DNA from 2 places in the Alteromonas sp. ABV4_150 genome. Region 2 is predicted to be linked to the other one. Evidence: predicted binding sites of a transcription regulator. Region 2 holds the regulator's gene; the other holds the start of a gene.
What was found. The regulator LexA, encoded in region 2, represses DNA repair genes until DNA is damaged. The targets are predictions, from matches to a motif close to TACTGTATNNNNATACAGTA.

Region 1: ACYX4M_RS16530 (putative DNA modification/repair radical SAM protein) is a predicted target of LexA. The motif match lies at 4,128-4,147, and genes of this name have one in related genera.

What each region holds. Positions count from the first base shown of each region.
Region 1 covers NZ_CM149971.1:3,814,021-3,821,634, forward strand. The annotation lists gene ACYX4M_RS16515 (ATP-dependent 6-phosphofructokinase) at 1-759, opposite strand, end outside; gene ACYX4M_RS16520 (DUF6279 family lipoprotein) at 975-1,817, shown strand; gene ACYX4M_RS16525 (TIGR03915 family putative DNA repair protein) at 1,932-2,726, opposite strand; gene ACYX4M_RS16530 (putative DNA modification/repair radical SAM protein) at 2,778-4,019, opposite strand; gene ACYX4M_RS16535 (response regulator) at 4,276-5,916, opposite strand; gene ACYX4M_RS16540 (VC2046/SO_2500 family protein) at 6,038-6,562, shown strand; gene trhO (oxygen-dependent tRNA uridine(34) hydroxylase TrhO) at 6,634-7,614, shown strand, end outside.
Region 2 covers NZ_CM149971.1:1,705,016-1,712,629, reverse strand. The annotation lists gene ACYX4M_RS07470 (cytochrome c oxidase subunit 3) at 1-723, opposite strand, end outside; gene ACYX4M_RS07465 (cytochrome c oxidase assembly protein) at 747-1,334, opposite strand; gene ctaD (cytochrome c oxidase subunit I) at 1,486-3,114, opposite strand; gene coxB (cytochrome c oxidase subunit II) at 3,125-4,288, opposite strand; gene lexA (transcriptional repressor LexA) at 4,883-5,509, opposite strand; gene ACYX4M_RS07445 (hypothetical protein) at 5,622-7,614, opposite strand, start outside.

The sequences.
Region 1 (7,614 bases), 2.1 Mb from region 2:
CGGCCTGACGTCGCTAATATCATGATTCTGTAATGCATCAGTAAGGCCAGCTAAGCCATTTGGCCATACGTTTTCAGCAACGACGACGATGAAACTAACTGGCCCTTTTAACGCGCGCTGGGCTTTTATTTGTGCCACAAGCTTCTCTATCTCTTTGTCAGCAGATTCGAAAAATTCCGGTACAACCACGTAGTCAGCTGCAGATGAGAGAGCAGCATTCAATGCTAAAAAGCCTGCGTTTCTGCCCATGACTTCTATAAGAAAAATACGTTCGAATGCATCAGCAGTGTCGCGAACTTTGTCGATAGAACTCATGGCCGTATCAATAGCAGTAAAATAGCCGATGGTTGCGTCTGTGCCGCTAATGTCGTTATCTATCGTACCGGGTATACCCAAAATTTGGCCGTCCCATTCTTTCCCTAGTTCAGCGGCACCACGAAACGAGCCATCACCGCCAATCACAATAAGCGTATCAATGTCTGCCTTCATCAAATTGTTTGCAGCTTTTTTAATTCCTTCTTGGCTTTTAAGCTCTTTGCACCTTGCGCTGTGCAAAATGGTACCGCCTTGTTGAATCAAGTTGTGAGTAGAGTCGAGTGAAAGGGGAATATACTCTTGTTGTAATAACCCATTGTAACCATGCTTATAGCCAAGAAGCGTATAGTTAGCTTTCTGGCACGCAATAATCGCAGCTCGTATACAAGCATTCATACCCGGTGCGTCGCCACCAGAGGTTAAAATTGCGACACGTTTTGACACATTAAAATCCTTCTCTTTACCTGCACTACAGTTAAGGTAACGTTAAGGTGTCAATACGTAAAGTGCGCATGTGTGTTGTAAAGAACTTAAGTAACTGAAAAGAATAAAGCAGCACAATGTCACAAGCGCTTCACTATTTACGTCTGCTATTTAATTGAAGTTATAAATAAGCGAATTTGCAGCAAATAACGTAGTTAACAAAAAAAGGATTAGTTATGCGTGTACTGGTAGTATTTATTTCTGTGATCTTTCTTGCTTCATGCAGTTCCAAACTGGCCTACAACAACTTGGATTGGTGGGTTTACTGGTACATGGACGACTATATCGAGCTTAAAGATGCACAAGAAGAAAAATTTGATGACTATCTTCAAAACTGGCTACGTTGGCACAAAACCTCAGAGCTTAAACGTTACCAAGCTCAACTCACCGATATTAAACGTCAAATCAAAGAAGGGCACTTAGATTCAAATACTGTCCTTGAGCATCTCGCAAACGCAAGAACGCATTGGGAAAGAGTGCGTGATGAAGTTAGCCCTGAATTAGCTGAAATAGCAAAAACGCTCGATGACGAGCAAGTCGTTACGCTTTTTGCCGCGCTTGAGAAAGATAATAAAGAGGAAGAAGAGGAGCGAAAAGAGGCGCTAGAAAAGTCTGAAGAAGAGCGGTTAGAAGATCGTATTGAGCGCATAGAGGAGACTGTAAGTGAACGCATAGGCAAGCTAACTAGCGAGCAAAAGCAGTTAGTGTCCACGTACGCGACCCAGTTTATTTCCACGGGGGGGGAATGGCTAACCTATCGCAGGAATATTCAAAACGCGGCACGAAAGCTATTTGTAACCCGTAAATTTAACGACAACTTCGAAGCAGAACTCGTTGACTTGATGCAAAACCCAGATAGCTATAAAAGTGATATTTACAAGCAAAGTAGCGCCCATAACATGACCGTTAGCGCTACGTTAATATCCGAACTTTTTACCACGCTAACAGACGAGCAGCGAGAGACCCTTGTCGAAAATATAGACGACCTGATTGATACCGTAGAGAACTTTAGAAACTAAATTTACTTTCTCAAAGTCAGTCCAGTGCTAGAGCAAAGCTAAATTAAGGTTAGACCTAAGCTTGGCCCAAAGATAAAGGGCTAGGCCAGGTTATATTAACTCATTTGGATTAGCTCATTGCTTATTGCCATCGCTGATCATCTTTCTAGCACGGGCGTCCGAATGTTTTATCATATCGCCTATCAGCGATGTCTCTGGCATATTTTTCCAGTACTTCTTCGGCATTTGATTTAACATCGCATTTGTCTTGATACGCGCAGGATTAAATATGTTGGCGTAATAGGTCAGCCAATATTTTTCAATGCGGTCATCGTCAGGCACTACGCTTGAATCGGGATTATCTTCTAAAACTAGTGTTTCGGTATCCCAATGAGCTGCGCGGTAGGGGGTTAAGATAGACCACCGCATATTCTTAAAACGGGTTTGGAAGAAGTTAAGTTTTATCTCTAGACTGAAATGCTCAGGTTCATACCAAGCGACAAAATGCTCGTGACCCTCTACCTTTATTTCTCTGAACCTCAAAAAGGCACTCATTTTGTAAGCATCACGTTTTACCGCTTTCGCCATAGCGAAAAGCTGCATAACATCGTCGTCAGTTTTTATTTGAATAAGTTGCTTATTTTCATAAACGACACGCCACAACACCCGGTAACATAGCGCAAATCGATTATGATCGTTATGGCACAGGGCGTACTTTAAAAGTATCAGTGTAGATTTAGGAATATTAAGGTTACTTTGCGGCCTCTTGTTTTTGCATTGATCGTCGTCACTGCCGAAGAGATCGTTTTGTACAGAATGAGCGTTCTGCCAAATAATATGTTCAGGGGGAATACGCTTGGCAATGCACTCTCGTGAGGCTTCCCGCCATTCATCAAAGCCAGGTATTGAAGTAATGGTAATGGTCTTCATATAAAACTACCTCTTAGACTACGGCTAAACTCAACTGCGTTAACTGCACAATCAAGCACTAAACAACTCAAACTGCTTAGGCTGTTTAAACTGAAGCTCGAAATTAGTACTGTCGAGTAAATGGATATCAGGAAAGTAATCCCCCACGCTAATAAAAGGCTTTAACTTTTTAATGGGAAGACGCATTTTAGTAAGGTCGACCCAGTTAAGCTTGGTATTACGCCTTATAGACAAAATCTTCTGTACCGTTCGGGCGCCAAGACCAGGAACGCGTAGCAGCATCTGTTTGTCAGCTTTGTTTAAATCAATAGGAAATAGATGACGGTTACGTAATGCCCATGCAAGTTTGGGATCGTAGTCCATATCTAACATGTCATCTTGCAAAATTTCATCTAAGCCGAAACCATAAAAGCGTAAGAGCCAGTCTGCCTGATACAGTCGGTGCTCTCGTATTAATGGTGCAGGTTTCAGCGGTAGAACTTCCGACGCATCAGGAATAGGGGAAAATGCCGAGTAATAAACACGACGAAGTTTTTGATCGCTATAAAGCTTAACGCTTGTTCCTAAAATGGTTTTATCATTTGACCCGTCAGCACCTATAATCATTTGCGTAGACTGCCCCCCAGGTGCAAAACGGGGAGGGCGCTTGCCTGAGAATGTCTTGTCTACTTTATGTTCTGCAATTTTTTCTTTCAGCGTATTCATCGAACCGTGAATATCACCGAGATCTTTTTCTGGTGCGTACTTGTTTAGCGATGATTGTGTAGGCATTTCCACATTAATACTAAGCCTGTCTGCATAAAGACCTGCTTCAGCTTGTAATTCTGGCGACGCATTCGGGATAGTTTTAAGGTGAATATATCCCTTAAACCCATGGTCAAGACGTAATGATTTCGCAATACGAACCATGCTTTCCATGGTGATATCGGGTGAACCCACAATCCCCGAGCTTAAAAACAATCCCTCAATGTAATTGCGCTTATAGAAATTTAGGGTTAAATCTACCGTTTCTTTAACTGTAAAGCGCGCCCGCTGAACATTGCTTGAAATCCTATTAATGCAATAATGACAATCATAGATACAGTAGTTTGTCATAAGGATCTTAAGCAGCGAAACACACCTTCCATCGGGTGTAAAACTATGGCATATACCCGAACCGCCGGTTAGTGAACCTATACCAGTCTTATCGGATTTCCCTGCTTGTCGTTTACCTGCCGAACCACTCGCGCAAGATGCGTCGTACTTAGCCGCATCGGAGAGAATTTCTAGTTTTTGGATCAGTCTGTCGTGCATCGCAGATTTAACTTTCCTATAAGTAATTACAGTCAAACAGCCTAGTAATTCTTTTAGAAACACGACTAAACGTGTTTTGTCATCTAGGCTGAGAGTTAAAATGTTATAGCATGTATATATATACAGTACAATTGCGTGTGGTAAATGAAGGTGAAGATTTAATGTTGGCGGGATTGTCCCGATTCAGGATTGACGCCGGTGAGTGACGGCGAAGACTATCTCGCTGTTAACCGATTAAAATAAGCTAAAGCTAAAGCTAAAATCCTATAAATTTAGATAGTTCATCTCTAATGTTGTCGTATTTTTCTTTATAGGCTGCTTTTAGAGGCATATCATCGATAAGCTTAAACAGTCGTTTACACTCGTTTACTAACTTCACATCGGCCTTATCTTCTTGTATGGCTATCTGAAGAAGACATTGAAGCAAGTTTAGCGCTACGCCTGTATTCACCGGGGCAAAACCTTGAGCGAGAGCAAATGAAGCTTTGGCGCGCTCATAGTCTTGCTGCTGATAGTGTTGAATACCCTCACGATTAAACTGCTGGTAGCTAGCTAGGCTTTTTTGTGCGCTTTGTGCTTGGGTCTCCAGCATCTTTGAACTGTTTTGGTCGAGTACCTCATCTCTAGCGCTAAGAATGGCGTTTAGCGCTAACGCGTCGTCAAATTCTCCGAGTTTGTACATAACGTTAATGCTATCTGGAATAAATGCAGTGGGTACCTCTGAGTATTTATCATCGAGTTGCGTTTGCGACTTGTTAAGATGACGCTTTGCATCGATAAGCTTTCCGTCAATCGCACTTATTCTTGCATTTATAATATTGCCAAAAATATCTACGTCGAAATCCCTATCCATTTTGTACAGGTACTCATCGAATTTACCCCGTTGTAACGTGAGTAACGCTTCTTGTTGATACTTATTACGCTGCTTTTTATCGTCCGCTGACTCAGCAACATCAAGCAAACTGCGTATCATGCCGCACCAATGTAAACTTTTCTTATGTACAGTGCGTTTTGATAGATCCCAAATTGCTTGGCTAGAGTTGGCTGCTAGCACTAAATCGTCATTTTCCCGGCCAATTTCACAAGCCTGAAAGTGGCGAGGTAAAGAGAACGGCGATAGTTTAATAGCCTCTTTAATTGAATCTAGGGCCTTTTCACCAGCTTCCAAGGCATGATGCGCTTGCGCAAGAATATCATGAGCATCAGCATTGAATCTGTTCCGTTTTAACGTTTTCTTGGCAATGGATATCGCTTTTTCATGTTCGTTCAACAGTAGATAGGTTCTTCCAATAGCTATCTGTGCCCATAGCACTGGCTTTCCGTCGATGTAATTTCTTAATACGTCCAGCGCCTTTCTAGGTTGAGCTATGCGCCAATAGAGCTCCACTAGCAATTGCTCACAATGACCTTTGTAATGACGAGGGGCTTCTAAAAGCGCTTCAATATGATCTATGGCGCTGTTGTATTCACCTTGATCTATCAAGCTGAACGCTTGATGAAGAAATTGTCTTTTTTGCCACGCACGAACAATTCGAGATTTTAACTGCACTTGTGAAAAAGGTTTTATAAGAAAGTCATCGGGACGACGCTCAATACTGCCAAGCACTACAGGGCGGGCGCTATCAGCACTGATAAGAACAAACACTGAAGTGGGGTTTATTAGCCTGCGCGTGCGCAACTCTTCTATCAGTTCATAGCCATTTTTGGTTTCAGCACCCAAATGTAAGTCGCAAATTACAATATCAAATTTGTGCTTTTTACACAGCGATACCGCTTGTTCAGCAGAAGACTTAGTCACGACATCAGACGCGCCCATTGAGTGCATTAGTCCTTTCAAAAGCAGAAGGAAAGGACGCTGGTCCTCAACAATCAATACTTGTTTGTTGCTAAATTGCATTTCGAATCCGTGAATAAACGCCCTATCATAATTTGAAAGTATATCTAACTTTAGAAAATAAGCTTAAGAAAAACATTATCTTGCCGACAACATACGTATACTTAAACAGCACTGTGTACGAATGTCATCAGATTTAGCCTCAGCAAGTGAACAGACAAAACTAGACCCCAGTATTTACTGGGAGCGAAGTGGTGTACTTGCTCGTGCTTCATCGCAGGGAGCATTGTTCTCGCTATACCTTGCAATGCAGCAACATAGCGTAGCTGAACCCTTTGAAATTGAAGCTGCAACGCCAGACGCTGACGCCCGAAATAGTATAGAGGCACAACTCGCGGCATTAAATCACTACAGACGCCCTTCATTATCTGCCAGTGAAAGCGAGTGGGTAGATATGCGTGTGCATTCAAATTTGGTTGCAACAGACTACGAAGGCGCACGCCTGCATCTTAGTATGAAACCCGAGCCGTTAGCTCAAACCGATGACGCAAAACGCATCCCGGATGACGTTGTAGATAACTGCAGTCTAGCGACGCAGAAACGATTAAAAAGGCAATATGACAACGCCATAAAAGAAGATAATACGTTACTTTACGATGTTATATCTTCGCAAGGCGAGCGTGATAACGGGAGCTACCCTAGTTTTTAACGCTCAGTTTTGTTATATTGCGCGCCGCATTTTTGCACTGGTCTTACGCTCCAATCAGCAAAGGTTAAAATATGTCTAAATATATTGTATGCGCAATGTATAAATTTGTTGCGCTTGAAAACTTTAAAGAAATCCGCCAGCCGCTTCTAGAAACTATGGAAGCAAATGGTATCAAAGGTACGCTTCTTCTTGCCCACGAAGGCATTAACGGTACAGTTTCTGGTACCCGTGAAGGTATTGACGCATTGCTTGCTTATCTGAACAGTGATGAACGTATCAATCCAATCTCTTACAAAGAATCACTTCACGACGAACAGCCGTTCTATCGCACAAAGGTGAAACTTAAAAAAGAAATCGTGACTATGGGCGTTGAAGGTATCGACCCTCGCCAAACCGTAGGCACTTACGTCAAGCCTAAAGATTGGAATGCGCTTATAAGCGATCCTGATGTAACCGTAATTGACACCCGAAACGGTTATGAAATAGAAATTGGCACTTTCAAGAACGCCATTGACCCTAAAACCGATACGTTCCGCGAATTTCCAGAATACGTAGAGAAAGAACTCGACCCGTCAAAAAATAAAAAAGTGGCCATGTTCTGTACCGGCGGTATTCGCTGTGAAAAGTCGACAGCGTATTTGAAAGAGCAGGGGTTTGAAGAGGTTTACCACTTAGAAGGCGGTATATTACAGTATCTTGAAGATGTGCCGAAAGAAGAGTCTATGTGGGAAGGCGACTGCTTTGTATTCGATAATCGCGTTGCGGTAAACCACGATCTTGAGAAGAGTCACTATGAGCAGTGCTACGCGTGTCGACTTCCTATTACCGAAGAAGACAAGCAAAGCGATAAGTATGAGCCAGGTGTAAGCTGTCCACACTGCTTCGGTACTCACACGGACGATCAAATTGCTCGCTTTAGAGAACGTGAAAAGCAGGTACAACTAGCGAAAGAGCGTCAGCAAGAACACGTTGGCACCGAAGCGCGTTTGACAATGGAACAAAAGCGTCAGGAAAAAGCAGAAGCTCAACGTTTACGCGCACTTAAAGCAAAA
Region 2 (7,614 bases):
AAACCCGGTCAGCATAAAGAAGGTGTTACCGTAAATGCCTGACTGAAGCGTAAGCCCTAGATCGCGATAAGCATGTATATACTCCTCTACCTGCAAGAACAAAAACCCACACCCAAGTAAAATAGTGACACCCAGCATTAGCGTTAATTGCTTGCGCTTGTTTTGCTCTAACCCCACATGGGCGAAGTGCAAAGTAATAGATGAAATGAGCAGAATAATTGTATTGATAGTCGGTAGCCCAGCAGCGCTCATTTCTTGCGTGGTAATGCCTCCTGGCGTTGATACCAGCGGCCACATGGCTTCAAAAGTCGGCCACAAGACTTCATTGGTCATAGCATTGTTTGAAGCCCCACCCAGCCACGGAACCGAAATAAACCTTGCGTAGTAGAGCGCACCGAAAAACGCGGCGAAAAACATCACTTCAGAGAAAATAAACCAGCTCATCCCTTGTCGATAGGAACGGCCTAGCTGGTCGCTGTAAAGCCCGGCCATAGACTCATCAATTTGGTTTTTAAACCAGCCCACTAGCATAACTAGCAGCACGGCTATTCCTGCCAAGAGGATATGTCCTCCATAACCGGTTTCACCTCTAGTTGCCTGCACCACATAATTGCCTGCGCCAACGGCGATAAGAAACAGCGCCACGGCGCCTACGATGGGCCATGGGCTTTGTGCGGGTACATAGTATTTTTGGTATTCGTGATTCTGTACTTCGGTTTGCATTTTCTTCTCCTTATCCCTTCTGCTTATTCACCAGTTGATGGGGTTGAAGCCATAAAGGGATTCGGTGTTGTCGTTAGGTCACTGGCTCGCGCTGTGACGTCATAGAGTGTGTACTGCAAGGTAAAAAATGTTATATCTTCGGGTAGCTGCGGGTCGACGTAGAACTGCATGGGCATGTAGGCCTCACTTCCCGCCTCTAATGGCTGTTGATTGAAGCAAAAGCACTCTGTCTTGTTTAAGTAGAGCGCCGCTGTGCCGGGGGATACAGAAGGTATCGCTTGAGCAACGATGTTACTTGATGCAGGGTTTCTCACATAAAACGATACCGTGTTAAGCTCGCCAGGGTGCACCTTCACACGCTTAGTTTCGGCGCGAAACTCCCATGGCATTCCAGTATTGGTGCGAGTGATAAACTCTACGGTCACTTCACGTGACTCATCAATCTCAACTGATTGGTAAACTGCTGCCGTGTTCTCAGTTTTGCCATTAATTCCCGCTACGTCACAAAATACGTCATACAAGGGGACCAAGGCGAAGCCAAAGCCAAACATGCCAATGACAATAGCAACAAGCTTGATAACCATCTTGTTATTTGCATTTTGCTGTGACATTACGCAACCTCCGGGTAACTTCACTAGTGAAGCTTGTTAAACGCTTGTATAACCGCTTATTTACTCCACTGTCAGCACTATGTGAATGCCATCCTTACCGCTGCTTTTTAGCACTTTACAAGAATGGCTAATTCACAAACGCCACCTACCGTTACTTCACGACAGGTGGTGTTTCAAACGTGTGGTAAGGCGCAGGTGATGGAATTTCCCATTCCAACCCTTCAGCGCCATCCCAAACTTGCGCCGATACTGCTTCACCTTGCTTTTTGCACGCCTTGATAAGCAGGGCAAGAAAGATCAGCTGAGATAAGCCGAAAGCAAAACCACCCAAGCTTATCCATTTATTGAAATCAGCGAACTGTAATGCATAGTCAGGAATACGACGTGGCATACCTGCTAAACCAACAAAGTGCATAGGGAAAAACAAGACATTTACCGATATCAAGGAGCACCAGAAATGCCATTTAGCCAAGGTAGTGTCGTACATTTTGCCTGTCCATTTAGGCAACCAGTAATACACGGCCGCCATAATTGAAAAGACTGCCCCAGTTACCAGAACGTAGTGGAAGTGAGCCACAACAAAGTAGGTGTCATGATATTGGAAATCCACAGGTGTTATCGCCAGCATTAACCCTGATAAGCCACCAATGGTAAACAGAACAATAAAGGCAATAGCAAACATCATTGGCATTTCAAAGCTTAGTGAACCACGCCACATGGTTGCTACCCAGTTAAACACCTTAACCCCAGTAGGAACCGAGATAAGCATGGTGGCAAACATAAAGAACATCTCCATGTACACCGGCATGCCCGTGGTAAACATGTGGTGAGCCCACACCACAAATGAAAGCAGTGCGATAGACGCTGTGGCGTACACCATAGACGCATAGCCAAATAGCTGCTTTCTGGAAAAGGTAGGAACAATTTGCGAGATAATGCCGAAAGCAGGCAAAATCATGATGTACACTTCAGGATGCCCAAAGAACCAAAAAATGTGCTGGAACATAACTGGGTCGCCGCCACCTGCAGCATCAAAGAAACTCGTTCCGAAGAACTTATCCGTTAATACCATGGTTACCGCACCGGCAAGTACGGGCATAACGGCAATAAGCAAGAATGCGGTGATAAGCCACGTCCACACAAATAGCGGCATTTTCATCCAGGTCATACCCGGCGCACGCATATTGAAAATAGTCACAATCACGTTAATCGCGCCCATAATGGAGGAAATACCCATAATGTGAACCGAGAACACGAACAGCGCGGTGGAATCGCCACTATAGGTTGTTGAAAGCGGCGCGTAGAAAGTCCACCCGAAGGCAGGGCCACCACCTTCCATAAATAGCGAGCTAAGCAGAATTAAAAAAGCGCCAGGTAAAATCCAGAAGCTCCAGTTATTCATCCGCGGCAACGCCATATCTGGAGCCCCAATCATCATCGGGATAAGCCAGTTTGCTAGCCCCGTAAAAGCGGGCATTACGGCACCAAAAACCATGATAAGCCCATGCACCGTAGTCATTTGATTAAAGAAATTTGGTTCAACAATTTGTAGGCCGGGCTGAAACAATTCAGCGCGGATCACCATGGCCATTGCACCGCCAACTAAAAACATAATAAAGGCAAACCACAGGTAGAGTGTGCCAATGTCTTTGTGATTAGTAGTAAACAGCCAGCGCGTTATTCCTTTGGGAATATGATCGTGGTGCTCATGGTCATCATGTAGGTGACCACTGTGAGGCGCAGAGGTATCTGGCGAAATAACTTCAGTTGCTTTGCTCATTTTTCTGCTCCTAGTTTCCGTTTGCCACTGCATTGACGTCTTTGGCCTGAACCATATCGCCCGTGTTATTACCCCACGCATTGCGTTCGTAAGTGACTACCGCTGCAATTTCTTTAAGGCTAAGCATTTTGCTAAACGCCTGCATAGCCGTACCCGACTTACCATGTAGGACAATGTCGATGTGACCTTGTTGATCTTCTAACGCCATCTTGCTGCCTTTAAGTGCTGGGAATACACCTGGTAAGCCCTCACCATTTGGCATATGACAGGCTGCACACGTAGCGTTATAAACGCGCTCGCCTTCTTTCATTAATTCGTCCATAGACATATTCATAGAAAGTAGACGCTGCTCTTCTTCTTTGGCTTGACGAACAATTTCTTCTTGTTCGCCCATCCATTTATCAAACTCAGCGGGTTCTTTAGCGATAACCACGACTGGCATGTAACCATGGTCTTTTCCGCATAGCTCAGCGCATTGCCCCCGATAAATGCCTGGCTCGTTGACCTTAGCCCAAGACTCGTTAATAAAGCCGGGGTTGGCATCTTTTTTCACAGCAAAGTCAGGTACCCACCAAGAGTGAATAACGTCATCTGAAGTGATAAGAAAGCGTACTTTTTTTCCAGTAGGGATAACCAATGGGCGGTCAACTTCCAACAGGTAGTTATCTGTTTTTTGAAACTTGTTCTCTATTTGCTCGCGTTGAGTAGCAAGCAGAGAATAAAACTCTACGTCGCTGTCCATATACTTGTAGTGCCACTTCCACTGTGAGCCTGTTACTAGCACAGTCATATCTGGCTCAGATGTGTCTTCCATTGCAATAAGGGTGTTCGCCGCAGGCACAGCCATAAAGATTAGAATAAGAAAAGGAACAACGGTCCACGCAATTTCAACCTTCACGTTTTCGTGAAAGTTAGCCGGCTTAGCACCACGAGACTTCCGATGCAGATACATTGAGGCAAACATAACCCCAAACACTACAACCGCAATCCCTACGCATATAAAGAACATCAGCATATGCAGGTCGTAAACCTGCCCGCTGATGTCGGTGGCACCGCGTCTTAGATTAAGTGAAGAAGCCTCTTCACTGACTTCTTGGGCAAGAAGCAAAGGAGAAAAAAGCAAAAACGGTATAGTTGAACACCATTTTGCGAAAACGGTCGTTAGTTGTTTCACTCAGCACCTCCGTAATAGCAAGACCAAAAACGCTGATATTTTTGCGCGATGCCCTACCAAATGGTTTGCGAACGATTGACCCATAACCTCAACTTGTAAAACAAATTTAGAGCCATTGTTATTATTTTGTTAATCTTTGTCTAAGAATTGCGCAATAATTCCGTGCCGTCTAGTCTTTTCTGTTAAAAATTTAACGAAATGTTCAATTTTTAATCATTTGCAATGGCAGCCTAACGTTACGTTTTGAATAAAGGAGTAAATTGGTAGCTGTTGAGACGGGGTAAAATCAAACGCGCATTTTGAACAACGCATGTGAGTTTACGAGCAATCATTTGAGCGAAAAATCAACGAGTAACGCGCTATCGATATTTATTTTCAAACAAATTTTCAAACAAATTTTCAAATAATGAATGCATACCTAAAAATTCATTCATAGGCAGAATGGCTTTTGCGTGCTGCTTAATATTTATACTTGAGGTCATGATTATACGAGGTATTGCGCGCTGCTAACTTGAGAAAACTAGCATAAATATGGCAACAAAAGGCATTAAAAAAGCGGCTAGGGCGCCGCTTTTCGCTGAAGATGTTAAAACCTTACATCCAGTCGGCGTTTCTTATGACACCCACGGCAATACCTTCTATAGCAAAAGGCTCGCTTGCAAGATCTACTTTAATTGGCGAAAACTCTTCATTTTCGGCATGGAGTAACACTTCACGACCGCGTTTCTCTAAACGCTTAACCGTAACGTCTTCATCCACCCGCGCCACAACGACCTGACCATTGTGGACATCAGTCGTGCGATGCACCGCGAGGAGATCACCATCTAAGATACCGATGTCCTTCATACTCATGCCGTTTACGCGAAGCAAAAAGTCTGCCTGAGGCTGAAACAAAGCAGGATCGACTTTGTAGTGCGATTCTACATGTTCTTGCGCCAAAATTGGCTCACCAGCCGCTACGCGCCCGATTAGAGGCAAACCTTCTTCTTCTGGTGCTGTATCCTCAAGGGGGATATTGAGCTTAATACCACGGGAGGTACCAGGTAAAATTTCAATTACGCCCTTACGCGCCAATGCTTTCAAATGTTCTTCTGCTGCATTGGCAGAACGAAAACCAAGTTGACGAGCAATTTCCGCACGTGTAGGCGGCATTCCCGTTTCTTGCATGGTTGTTTTAATAAGTTCTAAAACTTCAGTTTGTCGAGCTGTGAGTGGGCGCATAAAAGACCTGTCTGTTCATACAGTTCCTGTAAGTATATACACCTAAAAACAAATAACAAGCACTTGCCGCGTCTTTTGCTACACGCATGAGTCTGCGACAAGTGCAGTATCCTTATTTTGCCAGAAGGGCCATGTCCGAGTTACCTATTTGTAGCTCCAACTCTCCATCGCTGTTTTGGCGGGTACGCATACCATCAACGTTTTGCAGCCCCAATAATGGACTGTGCCATACCGTATGCCCTTTATTATCAATCTCAACTACTTGGTACCCGATGCTGTCATAGTAATCATACGAATAGTCGTAATCATCTGGCTGATGGATGGCGAGGATCGACTGGTTAGACGATGTCGTTGGTATAGCTGCTATCTTCTGAGGGTAAAAAGACAGCGCTATAGTCTCTTTCAATGCTAACGCTTCGCTTGTCACGTCATACACATTGATAGTTGAATAATCTCTATCCAGACACACAAACTCAAGGTCACTATCGCTATCAAAATTTACTGTGAGCAGTTGATCGCAAGTAGTTTCCAACTCATTTAACTCAACGAACTCACCGTCCTGCATTTTATAGAGCTTGAACGAACGATACCCCCCGACAGCAAAATAATGCACTCCATTACTTTCTGAAACAGCCAGCGCGTTGATTGAAAAGTCGTTGTTTATCGCGTCAATTAGCACCTGATTTTCAATATCAAACGCTTTAAGTCGATCGTTTTCCACGACAACTGCATCAGCGTAACTGTCGTTATTCACATCTAGTGCTTCAATAAATGATATTTGACTGTTGTGATTTTGACTCAGTGTCCACTGAACAGAATTATCCGAAAGTCTCACCACATTGAACGACGAATTATAGTCCAGCGCCCCTATTAATAACTCACCCACACCGTCATTATTGTAATCTGTAACGACCGGCTTGCTGTAGTTATAGGCGTCTTCACCAACTTCGCCACTTATCGCAAACTCATCGTCTTTGTTTACTGATAGAATTTGAATAGATGAATCGTAATTGCTTGTGTCACTGACAAAGACAGCTCTTTCGTCATTGTCACCGTAGTGAGCCCAGCCTGCAGCGTGATATGTATAAGCGCGCGGCGCACTTTCAATATCTGTCAATGCGTACTCACCGCTAGCGTTCTGCTGTGCGACTAAAACTTGGTTGTCACCAGTCCAAATGATATCGGGCACATTGTCGTTATCTAAATCATCGATAAGAAGTGACATAGCACTGTACGTGTTGTGAGCGATAGCCCACTGCTCAGAAATTTGACCCGCATCGAATACAAAGCCTTTCACCTGTCCCCACTGACATTCGGATACCACCACGAGCCCTTTAGCAGCGGAGCTTTCATTGGTGTAGGCTATATCGCAAATGTCTGGATGTTCCAGCGTGGCTAAACTGTTTTTCGATACTGCTGAGTAAATTGAGATATGGTTCCAACTATCAGCACCGATGATTTCATCGACACCATCGTTACTCATATCGCCCACCACAACAAACATGTTGCTAAACCCGCTGCCATACAGCCATTGGTTGGTACCACTATCAATGTCAAATACGTAACCGTTGTTCGTTACCATCTCTATCGAAGCGTCATCATCTACATTACCAAAAGCAATATTATTTACGCCGTCGATATCATACTGCTGTAACTGTTCACCCGTTTGAACATCAACAATGACAATCGCGTTCGGATCATAATAGTCATCACCGTATAAATAAGCGACTTCATCAATCCCATCGCCATTAACGTCATAAAACAATCCAGAAACTATACTTCCTTCTACAACGAACACCGCTTCGGCATTACTTTCACGGTCTTTTATAACAGACATACCCTGTTGTGTAAGAAGGTAGATCTCATCGTTATTGTCACCGTCAACATCCTGGGAATGCACGCCCCTAATTTCACCTTTAGTGGGCAGTTTATAGGGATATACGTAGGTATTTTTGAGCGAATTTCCCTCTAACGAAAAAGTACCCACACTTCGCTCATTAATTGATACAAGCTCTTTTACACCATCAGATGAAGCGACTGCAAATCCGTGATTATAAATTGGTGTCATCGCCGTTGCGCGTGCGTAGGCTGGGGCTTTATTTGCG